Regions from separate parts of the Pseudochelatococcus sp. G4_1912 genome, predicted to be linked through region 2. Evidence: predicted binding sites of a transcription regulator. Region 2 holds the regulator's gene; the other holds the start of a gene.
What was found. Region 2 encodes PhoB, which activates phosphate uptake and scavenging genes when phosphate is short. Its sites were predicted from a motif close to TGTCATNNANCTGTCAT; they were not measured.
Positions count from the first base shown of each region.

Region 1 (8,731 bases), 130 kb from region 2:
ATGGTTACGGCTGTCGATAGCTGGCTGCCACGCCGTAGCGCCGATACGATTAGAACGCTCGCTCGGGAAATGAACCGCGCCATAGCAGGCTTTATTCGCGGGCAAGCTGTTGTTTGCTTGATCCTGGGCACCTTTTACGCTGTGGCACTCAGCATGCTCGGGCTGAATTTCGGCCTGTTGATCGGTCTCATCAGTGGCGCATTGACGTTTATTCCTTATGTTGGCTCCTTCACGGGATTTGTGTTGGCGGTTGGGGTGGCATTGGTGCAGTTCTGGCCTGAATGGCCTATGATTGCAGCGACGCTGGGCGTGTTTTTCTTTGGTCAGTTTGTTGAAGGAAACATTTTATCCCCTAAACTTGTTGGTGATGCTGTAGGGTTGCATCCGGTTTGGCTGATGTTTGCGCTGGTAGCGTTTGGCTCGCTGTTTGGTTTTGTGGGCTTGCTGCTGGCGGTGCCTATTGCGGCGGCAATTGGTGTGCTTACACGCTTTGCGCTACAACGCTATCTGGCCAGCCCTCTCTATCGAGGGCCGACGACGGAAGACAAGCCTCGGATTCATCTCGATGTCTGAAATCTCGATCGCAATGCCTCAGGATCCACCACGCCAGTTACCGCTTGATCTGCCCGTTGATACGCGGCTGGAGGCAGAGGACTTTCTCGTCGGGCCGGCGAACACACACGCTTATGCGATGATCGAAAGCTGGCCTGCCTGGCCTGATACGCTGCTGCGGCTTATTGGGCCTGAGGGATCGGGAAAAACGCATCTTGCATCAATCTGGGCGCAGCGTGCCGGTGCCAGTGTGGTGTCGATTGCTGATGTAACGACGGATAAGGTTGAGGCGCTTGCAGCGCAGAATGCGTTGGTGATTGAGGATGCGGATCAGATGCCGCGTGATGAACATGCGTTGTTTCATCTGCTGAATGTGATGCGGCGCAAGAACGCCTCTTCGGGTGCATCGATGCTGATCACGGCGCGTACCAAACCTGAGGAATGGGGGCTGGTCACGCCCGATTTGCTATCGCGCTTGCGATTGTCGCCTTCTGTCGCAATCGATGCGCCTGATGATGCGCTGCTGCGCGCGGTGTTGGTGAAGCTGTTCGTGGATCGGCAACTATTGGTGGATACAAGCGTGGTGGAGGCGCTTGGGCGGCGGATGGAACGCTCTCTCGCCGCTGCAGGTGCACTTGTTGAAATGCTTGATCGTGAGGCCTTGAGCCATAGCCGCCGTATCACACGGGTATTTGCTTTATCTATGCTTGATCGTTGGGAAGAAGAGCAACACTCACAGAAGGATACCGAACAGGGCTAGGCTCAGAACCTATAATGGTGCAGTTTATCCATGGAGACATTCAGAATAAGCCAGGAATATCGTCACGTGGATAAACGATATCCTTCGGACATTGCCACTGATCTGCGGTTGACTCACGTCAAGCCACTCGACTGGGGAACAACCCCCGCTCTTCGTGACTTTCCTTGCATAACTTGGTCATTACAATGCCATTGCAAGAGAATTAACAGATTCTGAGCCTAGACCTTTGAGGTGCATTTCGATTTGATATGCTCTCTTGGTTTTCCGTCGTGGAACTGTCGCGTAATGTTGCGACAAGGCGATTTGTGAATACGGATAATGGCAAGCTGCCCCACGCATGCCAGAAACGATGCGGAGATATATCGGAATGAACGTCGCAACGGTTTTGGACATGCATAAAGACAGCTCAGAAGTGGTTGATATGGTGACATCCGCTTATAACGTTTCCGATGTCGAGGCGCTGCGTCGTTCGCCGGCCCGTCTTATCAACCGTGAACTGTCGTGGTTGCAGTTTAATCGGCGTGTGCTGGAAGAGGCATCGAACCCGCGTCATCCACTGTTGGAACAGCTGCGCTTTTTGTCGATTTCCGCCAATAATCTCGATGAATTTTTCATGGTGCGTGTGGCGGGCCTGCGGGGGCAGTTGCGGTCTGGCATTTCGGTAATGTCGCAGGATTCGCTCTCACCTGCGGAACAGCTCAATCAGATTGGTGCTGAAGTCTCGCGCCTCGCCAGCGATCAGCAGAAGCGCTGGCTGGAGCTGCGTGATGCGTTGGTCGAAAACGCCATCGTGCTGATTGACTCGCACGAGCTCACCCGCGCCGAAATGAATTGGCTGGATGATTACTTCCTGCATTATGTCTTTCCGCTCGTAACACCGCTGGCCATTGATCCTGCGCATCCATTCCCGTTTATTCCCAATCTTGGTTTTTCGTTGGCGTTGTCGCTCTATCGTCAAGGCGACAACAAGGCGCTGAATGCGCTGATCCGCATTCCCAACAAGGTGCAACGCTTCATCAAGCTGCCGGATTTCGCCGAGACAGGTGCTTCGCGTTTTATCGTGCTGGAGCAAGTGCTGGTGCTGTTCATCAGCCGTCTGTTTCCTGGATATTCCGTGGCAGGGCAGGGTGGTTTTCGCATTGTGCGCGACTCTGATCTCGAAATTGAGGAAGAGGCTGAGGATCTGGTGCGGGAGTTCGAAAGCGCTCTCAAGCAGCGCCGTCGCGGCGTTGTCATCCGGCTGGAGCTTGAAGGCGCAATGCCCGACGATCTACGGGACTTCGTGGCGAAAGAACTGCATGTGCTACCGGATGAGATTTTTGTTTCCACCGGCATGCTGGCGTTGAATGAGCTTTCGCAGCTTGTCAGCCTGGATCGGCCTGACCTGAAGTTCAAGCGGTTTAATCCGCGCTATCCAGAGCGTATTCGGGAGCATGCGGGCGATTGTTTTGCTGCGATTCGCGAGAAAGATCTGGTCGTCCACCATCCGTATGAATCGTTCGACGTGGTGGTGCACTTTCTGCAACAGGCTGCGCGCGATCCGGATGTTGTAGCCATCAAGCAGACGCTTTACCGCACGTCATCAGACTCTTCCATCGTCAAGGCACTGGCGGAAGCGGCTGAAGCCGGCAAGTCTGTCACTGCGCTGGTGGAGCTGAAGGCTCGCTTTGATGAAGAGGCCAACATTCGCTGGGCGCGCGATCTGGAGCGCGCCGGTGCGCAGGTGGTGTTCGGGTTTATCGAGCTTAAAACCCACGCCAAGATGTCCTCAGTTGTGCGGCGCGAGAACGGTCAGTTGGTGACCTATTGTCATGTGGGCACAGGCAATTACCACCCGGTAACGGCCCGGGTTTATACCGATTTGTCGTTCTTTACGGCTGATCCGGCGATTGCGCGCGATGTCAGCCGCATCTTCAACTTCATCACTGGTTATGCGGAGCCGGCTGAGCTGGAGCGTATGGCGGTGTCGCCGTTGACGATCAAGCCGCGGATTCTGCAGCACATTCAGGAAGAGATTGATCACGTTAAGGCGGGGCGTCCCGGCACTGTATGGCTGAAGTGCAACTCGCTTGTCGATGAGCAGGTGATTGATGCGCTATATGATGCGAGTCGTGCCGGTGTGCAGGTCGATCTGGTGGTGCGGGGTATCTGCTGCTTGCGTCCGGGCATTCCTGGATTATCGGAGAACATTCGCGTCAAATCTATTGTGGGCCGCTTCCTTGAGCATAGCCGTATCTATGCATTCGGTAACGGACGCGGGTTGCCTAACCCGCAGGCACATGTATATATTTCGTCCGCAGATTTGATGCAGCGAAATCTTGACAGGCGTGTTGAAGCGATGTGTCCGATCTCAAATCCGACGGTACATCAACAGGTTCTTGATCAGATTCTGCTTGCCAATCTACTGGATAACGAGCAGAGCTGGATCATCCAGCCGGATGGGACGGGTAAACGCGTCATGCCTGCTGCTGGTGAAGAGCCGTTCAATGCCCATGCCTATTTTATGACCAACCCGAGTTTGTCAGGCCGTGGAAAGTCGCTCAGAAATTCTCGCCCTCGTAGCCTCGCGAAGGGGCAAAATGGGTGATACCGGCGCACGTGCCGATGCTGCCCTTCATCAGGGAGCACTGGTCGTTGAGAAGCTGCAGCTCATGCGGCGGACAGGTGCGGCGTCGCCTATCGCAATCATCGACATTGGTTCAAACTCTGTCCGCCTTGTGGTGTATGACGGCCTAAGCCGCTCGCCTGCGCAGCTCTTCAACGAGAAAGTGTTGTGCGGCCTGGGGCGTGGCGTACTCACAACAGGCCAGCTGGCCGAAGATGCTGTTGCCAAGGCGCTTAAAGCCTTGGCGTGGTTTCGCATCTTGTGTGATGCGATGCAGGTTAACCGGGTGCATGTGCTTGCGACAGCAGCCGCACGCGATGCCGCGAATGGCCCTGAATTTATTGCTGAAGCTGAACGGATTTTAGGGCGCAAGATTGAGCTTCTCTCTGGCCGGCGTGAGGCGCAGCTTTCTGCTTATGGCGTTTTGTGTGGCTTCCATCATGCGGATGGCGTTGTCGGCGACATGGGCGGCGGTAGCCTTGAGCTGGTGGATGTGGTTGGTAATTCCGTTACCGAGGGCATGACCACCAAGTTGGGTGGTCTGGCGCTGCAGGATATGACTGGCGGATCAATCAAGAAAGCAGCCAAGATCATCCGGGAAGGTTTGGCAAATGCCGGTCCGCTTGATGCTCTGCGTGGCCGCAATTTCTATGCGGTTGGTGGCACTTGGCGTTCGCTTGCAACATTGCATATGGCGCAGCGAGCTTATCCGCTGCATGTCATGCACGGATATTCAATGCCAGCGAAGGATGCGCTTGAGTTCAGTAAGCTGCTTGAGCGCACTGATACCGAAACGCTGGGCTCGATTGACTCTGTGTCTGAAGCGCGCCGCCCCTTGCTGAGCTATGGGGCGCTACTTCTCGATGAGATTATCCGGCGTGGCCGGCCTTCTGCCGTTGTGGTTTCCGCACTTGGCGTGCGCGAAGGTTTCCTTTACGAGCTGCTGACAGAAGAAGAGCGTCGTGTTGATCCGTTATTAGCGGGAGCCAGCGAGCTTAATCGTTTGATGTCGCGCAATTCTGCGCATGCAGCGGAACTTGTAGCCTGGACAGGCCGTCTTACGACCTCGCTGCATCTTGATGAAACTCCGGAGGAGCGCCGTCAACGGGAGGCCGTTTGTCTGCTATCGGATCTCGCATGGCGAACCCATCCTGATTATCGGGCCGAGCAGAGCCTCAGTCAGATTGCGCATTCGTCGATAACGGGCGTTGATCACGCAGGGCGGGCATTTATCGCGCTATCAGTATTTTTCCGTTATCAAGGGTTGTCGCTTGAGGGGGCGCGCTCGAATTTACGCGAGCTGGTGACCCCACGCATGCTGAACCGCGCGCGCATATTGGGCGGCATGCTGCGCATTGCTTATCTGATATCAGCCGCAATGCCGGGCATTCTTCCGCGCGCACCGCTGGTCGGTAGCGGATCACGCCTTGTGTTGACGCTTTCGCCAGAGCTGGAAGCGCTTAGCAACGACCGCCTCACCACCCGCGTAAAGCAACTCGCACGTGTGCTAGGCCGAGAGCCGGTAATCGTAACGAAAATGGGTTGAAGTTTTCGGTGGTTGGCTGGAAGCTGCTATTATCCGCATAGCTGAAATAAAACAGGTCACCATGTTTCATAACATGGTGACCTGCATAATTTTGACCAGCCGATACCTGATCATGAGGCTTTTTCCGCTTATCGGATGGCCACCCCGGGCGCCGCTCGGACCTACACGTTTCCGTGCTTGATGTTTAAAGACCGTGAGGCATAAGCACGGTCTGTCTTCTGGATGAGTAAATAGAGTTAGCGCTAAAAAGTCAACCAGCATCTCTTGGATGTTTGGCATTGAGTTCGCTTAGAAGACAAACTCCGCTGTCTACCAAGGCGCCATGTTTCTTTAAACAATCAGCTACGGATATTATGGATGTACCAGAAGAGACAAGGTCATCAATGAGTGTGATTTTGCAGTCTTTGAAAGATGGCGTTGCGCTAGAAAATGTAAAGGGCTGGAAAAAATGTCTCATGTTTTTTGAGATTTCTTTCATAGCGAATTTAATATCAGGATTAGCTTTTCTAAGATTACCGAGGATATTCTTAAATTCGGTCTGTTCCTTTTCCTTCTTGATAGAAGGGAAATTCGCATCAATGTCAGCCAGAATCTCTGCGATAGTTTTTTTCCGAAGAAAATCCGATGGCCGCAGTTCGATCCCTGATATCTCCGCTACTTTTCTCGCGAAATCCCGACACAGCGGCTTGCTCGACGGAACGTCAACAAGCATGTCAGCATTCATTTCCTCTACGAATGTTTCCATGATTTTTGCAGCCTGTTTATACAGCATATCGCGGTACATCGGTTGCATGTGGTAGCCGTTCATCTCTTTTAGGGCATAAACTAATGGGTTGCCATCTCCATCCTTGTGCTTGGTAGTTTTACGACGAAATACGTATCGAAGATGCAGCCCTTTTAGAAATCCCTCTGTAGGGTTTCCTTCGAAAGAAGTATCAACCAGCTCTTGATGGGAATGATCAATTATTACGGATTTATTGCTATATACTTTTATTCCCAATTATTTCCAGCCTTAAATTCTACAGGGATTTTCTTATTGGTTTCAGTTTAAATCCCTATCGTCGCTCTGTCCGGATTTAAGATTTTTGGAATCGGTCTTTTGTGTGGAGAATTTCATTCACTGCAACATGTCACAACGGAAGATCGTCTTTTGCGAGCTCACTCAAAAATCTATGTAAGCGTGCGAGAAAACTCTATTAGAATGCAGCAGAATTTTTGATCTTTGGGGCTCATGTTTACAAAGGTCTCGGCCCATTTCCCGTTTGACATCAATCCTGAACCCACTATGTCTAAAGGTGGATCTGCAATCCTGTGGGTCTGGGGCGTAGCAACCTCTTAAGAGTCGGTTGGTGCCAACCGTAATGGTGCCTCCCTTGCTTTATGGCCGGGGAGGCGCTGGCTATGTTCAGGGCTTGCCTAAAGGCCAGCGCGGCCGTGCTCTTACGGTTTGCTAACTCTCCCGGCCACCAGCATGCACTCGCAAGGATGCGTTTTCTGGTGGCCTCTTCATCTTGGAAGGGGAGTTATTACCGTGGTCGATCAATATGTTGATGGAAATCTACTGATACTTTACGCGCAACTCATACCTTGGGTTCAAGCGTTGCTTGGCGTTGGGGCATGCGTGGTTGTGCTTGGTGTGGCCTATCTATTCAAGGAAACTGTGGTTGCGCTCATGCAGCCATTCTATCGCTTCCTGCCGGCGCAATATGCGTTTGATGGGGCTCCTTGCAGGGAGTGGAAGCAGTTCCAGCGGGATATCAATCGCAAGATTGACAGGCTGCTGGATAAAAATCACTTCAATCTTCCACGGGAGGCTGGCCAGATTGCGCCGTTTCGTGGGGAGTAAATAAGAATAGAGCGCTTTCGCGATCGGCGTAAAGCGCTCTACTTCTTTTATACGTGAGTTGCATCGCTGATCTCAGGTGGATTACCTGATCACAACATTTAACGTTCGATGACGATCACCCGGTTGCCGTCGATAGCGATGGCGAGCTTGCCGTGCTTGAGCTTGAGTGCACGTTCGCCAAATAACTCTCGCCGCCAGCCTTTGAGAGCAGGCACGTCGGCATTGTCATCAGAAGCGATAGCTTCAAGATCATCCACAGTGGCGAGAATCTTTGGGGCCACGCGTGCGGTTTCGGCAATGCCTTTCAGCAACACCTTGAGCATTTCCAGCACGGCACTTGCGTTATTGCGGCCTCTAGGGCGCTCAAATGCGGGGATGGTGTCGGGATTGCGTGCAAGGCCGCGTTCAACTGCTGCCAGAATGTCTGTGCCTGCGCGCGAGCGTTCAAAGCCATTGGGAATTGAGCGCATACGCCCCATTGCCTCCACAGAGCGCGGGGCGCTCACAGCGATATCGACGAGTGCGTCGTCCTTCATCACGCGTGAGCGTGGCACATCGCGACTGCGCGCTTCGCGTTCGCGCCATGCAGCCACTTCCATCAGCACAGCAATTTCGCGTTGCTTCTTTGCCCGCCCGCGCAGTTTCAGCCAGGCATCTTCAGGTGCGAGATCATAGGTCGCGGGTGAGGTCAGGATTGCCATCTCTTCATCGAGCCAACTGCTGCGTCCCGTTTCTGCAAGATCGGCTGCCAGTGCGCCATAGATCGTACGCAGGTGCGTAACGTCTGACTGGGCATAGATCAGCTGCTGATTATCGAGTGGGCGCTGCGACCAGTCTGTAAAGCGTGATGATTTGTCGATGCGTGCATGGGCAAGGTCGTTTGAAAGCTGTTCATACGAAACCGAATCGCCATAACCGCACACCATGGCGGCGACCTGTGTATCAAACAGTGGTTTGGGGATGACCTGGCCGCGTTGCCAGATGATTTCCACATCCTGTCGCGCCGAGTGAAATACCTTGACCACTTCTTCATCGGCCATCAGCGCATAAAAGGGCGCAAGATCGATCCCGGATGCGAGTGGATCAATAAGCACAGCCTCATCCGGGCTTGCCATCTGGATCAGGCAAAGCTTCGAATAAAACGTCGTCTCCCGCAGGAACTCAGTGTCCACGGTGACAAAGGGGTGCTTGGCGAGGCGCGCACAGGCGGCGGCGAGGTCTTCGGTGGTCGAAATCAGGTCCATAATCGCTTCGCTATAGACGAGGTGGGGCCGCTTGTCGCGGGGGGAGATGCATTTTTAGCGGTCTTTTTTGGTGTGATGCTTGACAAGCGAGGCCTGTCGTGGACTTCTCCCGCGGTCCGGGTGCTTCGCGAGAAGTGTCTGACGTTCCGTTTTTCCTGTCATCATACTGGCTTATTCC
Region 1 is NZ_JAZDRL010000002.1:512,506-521,236, reverse strand. Features, by position in the region: gene VRZ32_RS09600 (AI-2E family transporter) at 1-573, shown strand, start outside; gene VRZ32_RS09595 (AAA family ATPase) at 566-1,312, shown strand; gene VRZ32_RS09590 (RNA degradosome polyphosphate kinase) at 1,734-3,899, shown strand; gene ppx (exopolyphosphatase) at 3,964-5,463, shown strand; gene VRZ32_RS09580 (hypothetical protein) at 5,714-6,463, opposite strand; gene VRZ32_RS09575 (hypothetical protein) at 6,995-7,309, shown strand; gene rnd (ribonuclease D) at 7,408-8,553, opposite strand.
Region 1: a site for PhoB is predicted at 1,578-1,594, ahead of VRZ32_RS09590 (RNA degradosome polyphosphate kinase). Genes of this name have one in related genera too.

Region 2 (8,731 bases):
ACGTTCTTCGCTGTATTGATCGGTACCCCGCTGGGTATTCTCGCAGGTACATATATGGCGGAGTATGGCCGCTATCATCCGCTGACAAGTATTGTGCGTTTTATCAATGATATCCTGCTCTCGGCGCCTTCTATTGTCATTGGCCTCTTCATTTATGAAGTGCTTGTGGCGCCCTTCGGCGGGTTTTCGGGCTGGGCTGGCTCTGCGGCGCTCGCCGTGATCGTTATTCCGGTTGTGGTGCGCACCACTGAAGATATGCTGTTGCTTGTGCCCAGCCAGTTGCGTGAGGCTGCAATGGCGTTAGGGCTGCCGCGCTCGGTTGTGATCCGGCAGGTGGCGTATAAGGCAGCGCTTGCTGGCATGGTGACAGGTGTGCTGCTGGCGGTTGCACGCGTCAGTGGTGAAACGGCTCCGTTGCTGTTTACGGCGCTTAGCAACAACTTCATGTCGACGTCGATGTCTCAGCCGATAGCGAGCCTTCCGGTTGTGATCTACAACTTCACCAAAACGCCCGATGAAAACATGCAGCAACTGGCCTGGACAGGCGCTTTGCTGATCACCTTCACGGTTCTTGCAATGAGCATCACGGCACGCGCCCTTTCGTCGAGGATTAAGAAATGACCAGTCACAGCGTCATACAATCAACGCCGTCGAGCATTTCAGCTGAGTCGCTGACCGAAAAGGTTTTGGTGCGCAATCTCAAATTCTACTACGGCGATAATCTGGCGCTGAAGGGCATCAACCTCCCGCTCTATAACGGGATCGTGACGGCATTCATCGGCCCCTCCGGTTGTGGTAAATCGACACTGCTGCGGGTGCTGAACCGCATGTACGATCTCTATCCCGGCCAGCGTGCGGAAGGTGAGGTGCTGATTGACGGTCAGAACGTGCTCAGTCCCGGTCAGGATCTCAACGCCTTGCGCGCCAAGGTCGGCATGGTATTTCAGAAGCCGACGCCTTTTCCGATGTCGATCTATGATAACATTGCGTTTGGTGTGCGCCTGTATGAAAATCTCAACAAGGCGGATATGGATGAGCGGGTCGAATCCTCGTTGCGCCGCGCCGCCATCTGGAATGAAGTGAAGGATAAGCTGGGCGCTTCCGGCCAGAGTCTTTCCGGCGGTCAGCAACAGCGTCTGTGTATTGCACGTACGGTTGCGGTAAAGCCGGAGGTCATTCTGTTCGATGAGCCATGCTCGGCGCTCGATCCGATTTCCACCTCCAAGGTGGAAGAATTGATCGACGAGTTGAAGGAAGATTATACGATCGCTATTGTCACGCATAACATGCAGCAGGCTGCGCGCGTTTCGCAGTTTACGGCGTTTATGTATCTGGGTGAACTGGTGGAATTTGCGGAAACGACCAAAATTTTCACCACGCCACAGGATAAACGCACGCAGGATTATATTACAGGTCGTTTTGGCTAGCGAAAATCGCATTAAATCTGAAATGCAATTTGGCGCTAGATCATTGTTAGTGCATCAGGTTTATTCAAAAAGCGGTATCCACTTTTTGATTTGATGCAAAGTCTAAGACGCAGGTGGCAAGTGCCTGCACTGTTTCTGTACAGGGGTATTTGGCAATGGCCGAACATATCGTAACTGCTTTTGACGCCGATCTCGAACTCTTGCGTAGCAAGATCGCCGAAATGGGCGGTATCGCCGAAAAAATGCTGGACGATTCCACGCGTGCCCTCGTGCGTCGCGACAGCGCCCTTGCCCAGCAGGTAATCGATGCAGACGTGCGTCTTGATAATCTGCAACGTGAAATTGAAGAGCTTGCTGTTGTCACCATCGCACGGCGCCAGCCGGTGGCAGTGGATCTGCGCGATATCATCTCCGCCATTCGGGTTGCGGGTGATATCGAGCGGATTGGCGATCTGGCAAAAAATACCTCGAAGCGCGTTTTGGCTATCAGCAATGAGTTGCAGCCTGCGAAGATCGTTGGTGGCGTGCAGCACATGAGTGACCTCGTGCAGGCACAGCTGAAAGACGTGCTTGATGCTTATGCCCAGCGCGATGAGAAGAAGGCGCTGGAAGTATGGAACAGCGATGAACGGATCGATGCGCTCTATAACTCGATCTTCCGTGAGCTGCTGACCTATATGATGGAAGACACGCGCAACATTACTTTCTGTACGCATCTTCTTTTCCTGGCCAAGAATATTGAGCGGATCGGCGATCACACGACAAACGTCGCTGAGACAATCTACTTCCTGACCACTGGTGAGACCCTCGCGGCAGAGCGCCCCAAGGGCGATACCACAAGCTTTGCGACAACCGCATCGCTCTGACAAAATACCTTACTTGCATCATGGCAGGCCTTATGATGCATGCTTAACGAGTTTGGCGATGGCACGAGGATATGATGGCAGGACCGCGTATTCTGATCGTTGAAGATGAGGAAGCACTAACGCTGCTCCTTCGTTATAATCTTGAAGCCGAAGGTTATTCTGTCGATAGCGTGGCGCGTGGTGATGATGCCGAAATACGGCTCAGAGAGCAGGCGCCCGATCTCATTCTGCTCGATTGGATGCTGCCGGGTATCTCTGGCATCGAATTGTGCCGCCGTGTGCGTGCGCGTTCTGAGACTGAGCGTCTTCCGATCATCATGCTGACAGCCCGCGGTGAGGAGGGGGAGCGTATTCGCGGCCTTGCTACCGGAGCTGATGATTATGTGGTGAAGCCTTTTTCCGTGCCAGAGCTTCTCGCCCGCGTGCGCGCCCTGCTAAGGCGCGCAAAGCCCAGCCAGGTGGCGACATTGCTGCTGGCAGGCGATATTGAGCTTGATCGTGAAACCCGCCGTGTGCGTCGCAGTGGTCATGAGCTCCATTTGGGCCCGACGGAATTCAAGCTGCTCGAATTTCTGATGCAAAGCCCAGGCCGGGTTTACACCCGCGAGCAATTGCTCAACAGCGTTTGGGGGCATGACGTCTATATCGATGAGCGAACCGTGGATGTGCACGTTGGCCGTCTACGCAAAGCCATCAACACCAAGCGCACCCAGGACCCCATCCGCACCGTACGCGGTGCGGGTTACTCCTTCGATGAAACCTTCTCCAGGATGTATTGATCTTCGCGCCATGGTGGCCTGCAAATGGAGGCTTTCTGCGCTTCCGGTGCTCACGTACTTATGTACGCTGCGCGCCGGTTCTCGAAAACCACCATTTTCGGCTCACCCTGACGCGAAGCTCAACACATCCTGCGTTCGTGTGCTTGCAGCGGTTCCTTTTTAGTGGTCTGCATGTGATGACTGTCTCTGCGCCGTAGGCTCACGTGCTTATGTATGTTGCGAGGCGGTTCTCGATCGCTACCATTTTCGGCTCACCCTGGCGCGAAGCTCAACACATCCTGCGTTCGTGTGCTTGCAGCGGTTCCTTTTTAGTGGTCTGCATGTGATGACTGTCTGTGCGCCATAGGCTCACGTGCTTATGTATGTTGCGAGCCGGTTTTTGATCGCTACCATTTTTGGCTCCCCCTGACACGAAGCTGAGCGCATCCTGCGGTCATGTGCTTGCACGGTTTTATTTGGGGGGCTTGCAAGTGGTGGTTGTCTGTACTGCTGGAGCGATGGCTACTTTGTTTTAACTCATCCTGACGCGATAGTATGCCGCAAATAAAAAGCCGCCTCGGATGCCGGGCGGCTTTTACATTCTTGTAGCTAACTGCAAACACTCGATTAGCAGGTGTTGCCTATGTCACGCAGTTATGCGCGCTTGCGATCGCGGCGGCGTTCCATCACTGGCTGGTAAGCGATGCTCGCGTGGTGTGCGCAATAAGGCATGCCCGTAGACGAACGTGCGCCGCAGAAACGGAAGTTTGGTGATGTCGGATCGCCCACAGGCCAACGGCACATGAACTCACGCAGATCCATAATCGTCACGCGCTCAGACAGCGGTACAACGACGTTATCATGCGCAACAGGAAATTCCCGGATAGCAGGCGCAGCAACAGGCGCTGGAGCAACAGGAGCAGCAGCAAGGGCGGTATTTCCGAACGCAGCTGCAATCGGCCGTGGGGCCGGTGCAGGTGTAGCAACAGATGCTGATGAAGGCGCCGCTTGACGAGCAACCGGTGCCGTTGGCTGAGGCACTGGTGCCGGTGCTTTACGTGGAGCCGGGCGTGCAGTTGTTGCTGCAACAGGCGTCTTCGTGCGTCCCGATAGGCCAAGACGATGCACTTTGCCAATCACTGCATTTCGGCTGACGCCACCAATTTCAGTGGCGATCTGGCTTGCGCTCAGTCCGTCGCCCCAGAGTTTACGCAGTTGCTCAACGCGTTCATCAGTCCAGGTATTGCCAGGATCGCTCATAAATAATGCTCCATCGTGCCGCGCTTCGAACGGAATCCTACATCTCACCGGCAAATGAATGATCGCCAGATGCAACGTTCTACCTAAGAGGAAAACGCCGAGAGGAAGAAGGCCGAACGACATATCGTGGCCATTAAACGGGAAACTACAATATGCCGTGACTCCCCGGCAAGAGTCTTGCGTGCAACAGCGCGCATTTTCCCACAGGAGAGATCGTAAACAAATGTTTGATGTTGCGAAAAAGCCTGTGAATGCAGGCTATTTAATGGCAGTGACGTAAAAAAGTTACTCACAGGCATAAAATCGATACTGGCTGTGTCCTGACTACGCTCATGAAGACAAGTGCCTCATTGACCCGAAAATAGCGTAGCCTAGCGGACGGAACTGCAGTTATCGTGGACTGACGTTGAAACAAAAACTTGCTGTGATGGCAAAATCAACTTGAATGTCACTGCTGGTGCCCTTAAATTGCAGGTGTCGCCGCCCTTAGGGCGGCTTTTTCTGTTGTCCATCTTGCAACTGGGTGTCTGTGCGTGGGCAGCCAGCTTTAAGGGCTGGTGGACAAACGGCGAGGTGGTGCAATGACGTGCGTTAGAGTTGAGGGATCAGCTTGGAATGCAGATTGATTGCATTGCTATCAGATAACGCAAACTGTTTGAGTGCCTTACGTTTCGCCATTCTGGCGCAAAAGCTGCCATGCTGGTCTGCGTATTCCACGTGGGCTACTTTCATGCTTGGAGTATCATACTGTGACGTCGCCAATTCTGCCGACTTATGCGCGGGCCGAGGTTGTTTTTGAAACGGGTGAGGGTGTATGGCTTGTGGCGCGTGACGGCAAGCGATACCTCGATTTGGGCTCGGGCATTGCCGTGAATGCGCTTGGGCATGCCCATCCGCGTCTGGTGGCTGCGCTGACGGCACAGGCTGAGAAACTTTGGCACGTCTCGAACCTGTTCCAGATTCCGCAGGCTGAGCAGCTTGCGCAGCGGCTGGTGGATGCCAGTTTTGCTGATATGGTGTTCTTCACCAATTCAGGTGCTGAGGCGCTTGAGGCTTCGATCAAGATGGCGCGCAAGTACCATGCGGTTAGCGGTCATCCAGAGCGGTTCCGCATTATTACTTTTGAGGGCGCGTTTCACGGACGTACGCTGGCAACGATCGCAGCTGGTGGTCAGGCGAAGCATCTTGAAGGCTTTGGACCTAAGGTTGAAGGCTTCGATCAGGTGCCATTCGGTGATTGGCAGGCGCTTGCTGCTGCCATCACACCAGAGACGGGCGCTATTCTGATTGAGCCCGTGCAGGGCGAAGGCGGCATTCGCTCGGTGTCTCCCAATGATATGCGCCTTCTGCGCCGGATTGCGGACGACAATGGCTTGCTGCTGATCCTTGACGAGGTGCAGAGCGGTGTGGGGCGGACGGGTAAGCTGTTCGCACATGAATGGTCGGGCATCAAGCCGGATATTATTGCGATTGCCAAGGGTATTGGCGGTGGCTTCCCACTGGGCGCATGCTTGGCCACGCGTGAAGCTGCCAAGGGCATGACGCTTGGCACGCACGGCACAACGTTTGGCGGCAACCCGCTGGCGACGGCTGTTGGCAATGCGGTATTGGATGAAATTCTGGCGCCAGGTTTTCTGGATGGCGTGCAGGCAAAGGCCGGTCTTTTACGCCAGCGTCTTGCTCAACTGAAAGACACTTATCCGGATGTCATTGAGGATGTCAGGGGTGAGGGCTTGATGCTGGGCCTCAAATTAAAGGTGCAGAACACTGATTTCGTCAAAACAGCACTCGCACATCAACTTGTGGTGATTGCAGCTAGCGATAACGTTGTGCGTCTTCTGCCGGCGCTGACTATCAGCGAGGCGGAAATCAGCGAAGCATTTGTGCGGCTGAATGACGTTGCAGCCACGCTCAGCGCGCAAAAGTAGACAAGACTAAGTAGAAAGAAACGCAGAATGACTAACGTCAACGCAGCGGCGGGCAAAGGGGTGCGCCACTTTCTCGATCTCACGGATTTCACCGGTGAGCAATTGCGTGCGGTGCTTGATCTGGGTGCGGCTATCAAGGCGCGCCGGGTCAAGGGCGCACGTCAGGCTAACCGTCCGCTGGATGGCAAAGTGCTGGCGATGATTTTTGACAAGCCCTCCACCCGCACGCGTGTGTCATTCGATGTCGGTATCCGTGAGCTGGGCGGCGAGCCGCTGATGCTGACAGGCGCAGAAATGCAATTGGGAAGAGGTGAGTCCATTCCCGATACAGCACGTGTTTTGTCACGCTTTGTTGATGCGATTATGATCCGTATTCTCGATCATGCTGCGATGTTGGAGCTTGCTGAATTTTCGACGGTTCCGGTCATTAATGGTCTTACCAAGCTGTCGCATCCCTGCCAGATTATGGCGGATCTGATGACATTTGAAGAGCATCGTGGCCCTATCAATGGCCGCACGGTAGCGTGGACGGGGGATGCAAATAATGTGCTCACGTCCTGGATTCATGCAGCTGTAAAGTTTGACTTCAAAATAGCGGTCGCGGCACCTGCTGATCTTGGGCCACGCACGGAGTTGTTGAACTGGGCACGTCGTCACGGCAATGAGATTCTGGTGACACAGGATCCGTTTGAGGCAGTAGCGGGCGCGGATGCGGTTATTACTGATTGCTGGGTATCGATGGGCGATGATGATGAACGCTATCGCCATAATCTGCTCCGGCCCTATCAGGTGAATGAAAAATTGATGGCGGCCGCCAATAAAGACGCGATATTTATGCACTGCCTGCCTGCGCATCGCGGTGAAGAAGTAACGGATGCGGTGATGGATGGTCCGCAATCGGTGGTATTCGATGAAGCTGAAAATCGGCTACACGCGCAAAAAGGCGTGATGGCATGGTGCTTGGGTGTTGATATCGCAGATGTTGTCGCACCGCATGGAGGCGCACAACTATGAATGCTCAGGAAAAAAATGTAGCCACGCACGGGGGCGTGGATGACAGCGTATTGCCTTTCGCGGTTGAGGGGTTGGATGTGCGTGGGCGCGTTGTGCGCCTGGGTCATGCGATCGATATGATCCTGGCACGGCATGCATATCCGCCAGCGGTTGCAAGGGTGGTCGGTGAAGCGGCGGCGCTGACGGCGTTATTAGGCTCGGCACTCAAGTTCACCGGACAGTTCCAGCTGCAGACGCGTTCTGACGGTCCGATTGAGATGATCGTGGTGGACTTTGATGCACCAGATCGTCTGCGCGCTTATGCCCGTTTCGATGCGGAGCGTGTACATGCTGCGGAAGCTGCTGGCGATCTATCGACGGGCACATTGCTCGGACGGGGTCATTTGGCGTTAACGGTTGATCAGGGCGCAGATATGGCGCGCTATCAAGGCATCGTCGCCCTGGAAGGGGGCGACTTTGAAGATGTCGCGCATACTTATTTCCAGCAGTCGGAGCAGATTCCAACACGGGTGCGCCTTGCCGTTGGCGAGGAAATCATGGGTGTGGGCGATGCGCGGCGCATGGGCTATCGTGCTGGCGGATTGTTGGTGCAGTTTCTGCCGCAGGCAGCAGGGAACGTTGCTGATGCTCTGCAGGACCAGGGTATCAATGTCGACGAGAACGGCGCCGAGGAGGCAAGTGCCGATGATCGTTGGCAGGAAGCCCATCTGCTGGTCGATACAGTGGAAGATCACGAGCTGATCGACTCAACCGTATCGAGTGAGCGGCTTCTGTTCAGGCTGTTCCACGAGCGCGGAGTGCGGGTATTTGATACCCAGCCCGTGCATGAAGCCTGCCGGTGCGATCAGGAGCGTATCCTGACAATGCTGAAAAGTTTTGATGATGACGACCGCCAGCACATGGTGGGGGATGATGGGCGGATTGGTGTGACGTGCGAGTTCTGCTCACGCCATTATGATATCAATCCGGTGGATGTGGGCGTCAATGTAGAAAAAGGAAATGAGTTATGAGTGACGAAGTTATCGTGAAGGATAGCAATGGAACGAAGCTGTCGGATGGGGATTCCGTCACCCTGATCAAGGATCTGAAGGTGAAGGGCACCTCAGAGACATTGAAACGTGGCACCATGATTAAAAACATCCACCTCAATGGAAATGCTGGTGAAGTGGAAGCAAATACAAAGCAAGTCAGAGGTCTGGTGCTTAAAACCGAGTTTGTGAAGAAGGCTTAAGGTCTACAATATTAAACCAGAATGGATATCATCCTAGGGTTTAATGCAGGCACAGAGAAAGGGCATCGCTGCGGATATTATTTATCGCGCGATGTTCTGGAGCAAGTTGCAGTAAAATATAAAGATTAGAGCGCAATTCTGATTCTTAGCAGAACATCCGCGCTCGAGGTAATGAGAATCAGAAGTTGACTAAGATGGACGCGCAAATTTGAACGAGGCGCTCCTGTTTCTGGCCTCGCTGTCTCAA
Region 2 is NZ_JAZDRL010000002.1:378,932-387,662, reverse strand. Features, by position in the region: gene pstA (phosphate ABC transporter permease PstA) at 1-621, shown strand, start outside; gene pstB (phosphate ABC transporter ATP-binding protein PstB) at 618-1,427, shown strand; gene phoU (phosphate signaling complex protein PhoU) at 1,583-2,293, shown strand; gene phoB (phosphate regulon transcriptional regulator PhoB) at 2,365-3,072, shown strand; gene VRZ32_RS09015 (GcrA family cell cycle regulator) at 3,706-4,311, opposite strand; gene VRZ32_RS09010 (aspartate aminotransferase family protein) at 5,061-6,239, shown strand; gene argF (ornithine carbamoyltransferase) at 6,267-7,253, shown strand; gene VRZ32_RS09000 (Hsp33 family molecular chaperone) at 7,250-8,263, shown strand; gene VRZ32_RS08995 (alkylphosphonate utilization protein) at 8,260-8,484, shown strand.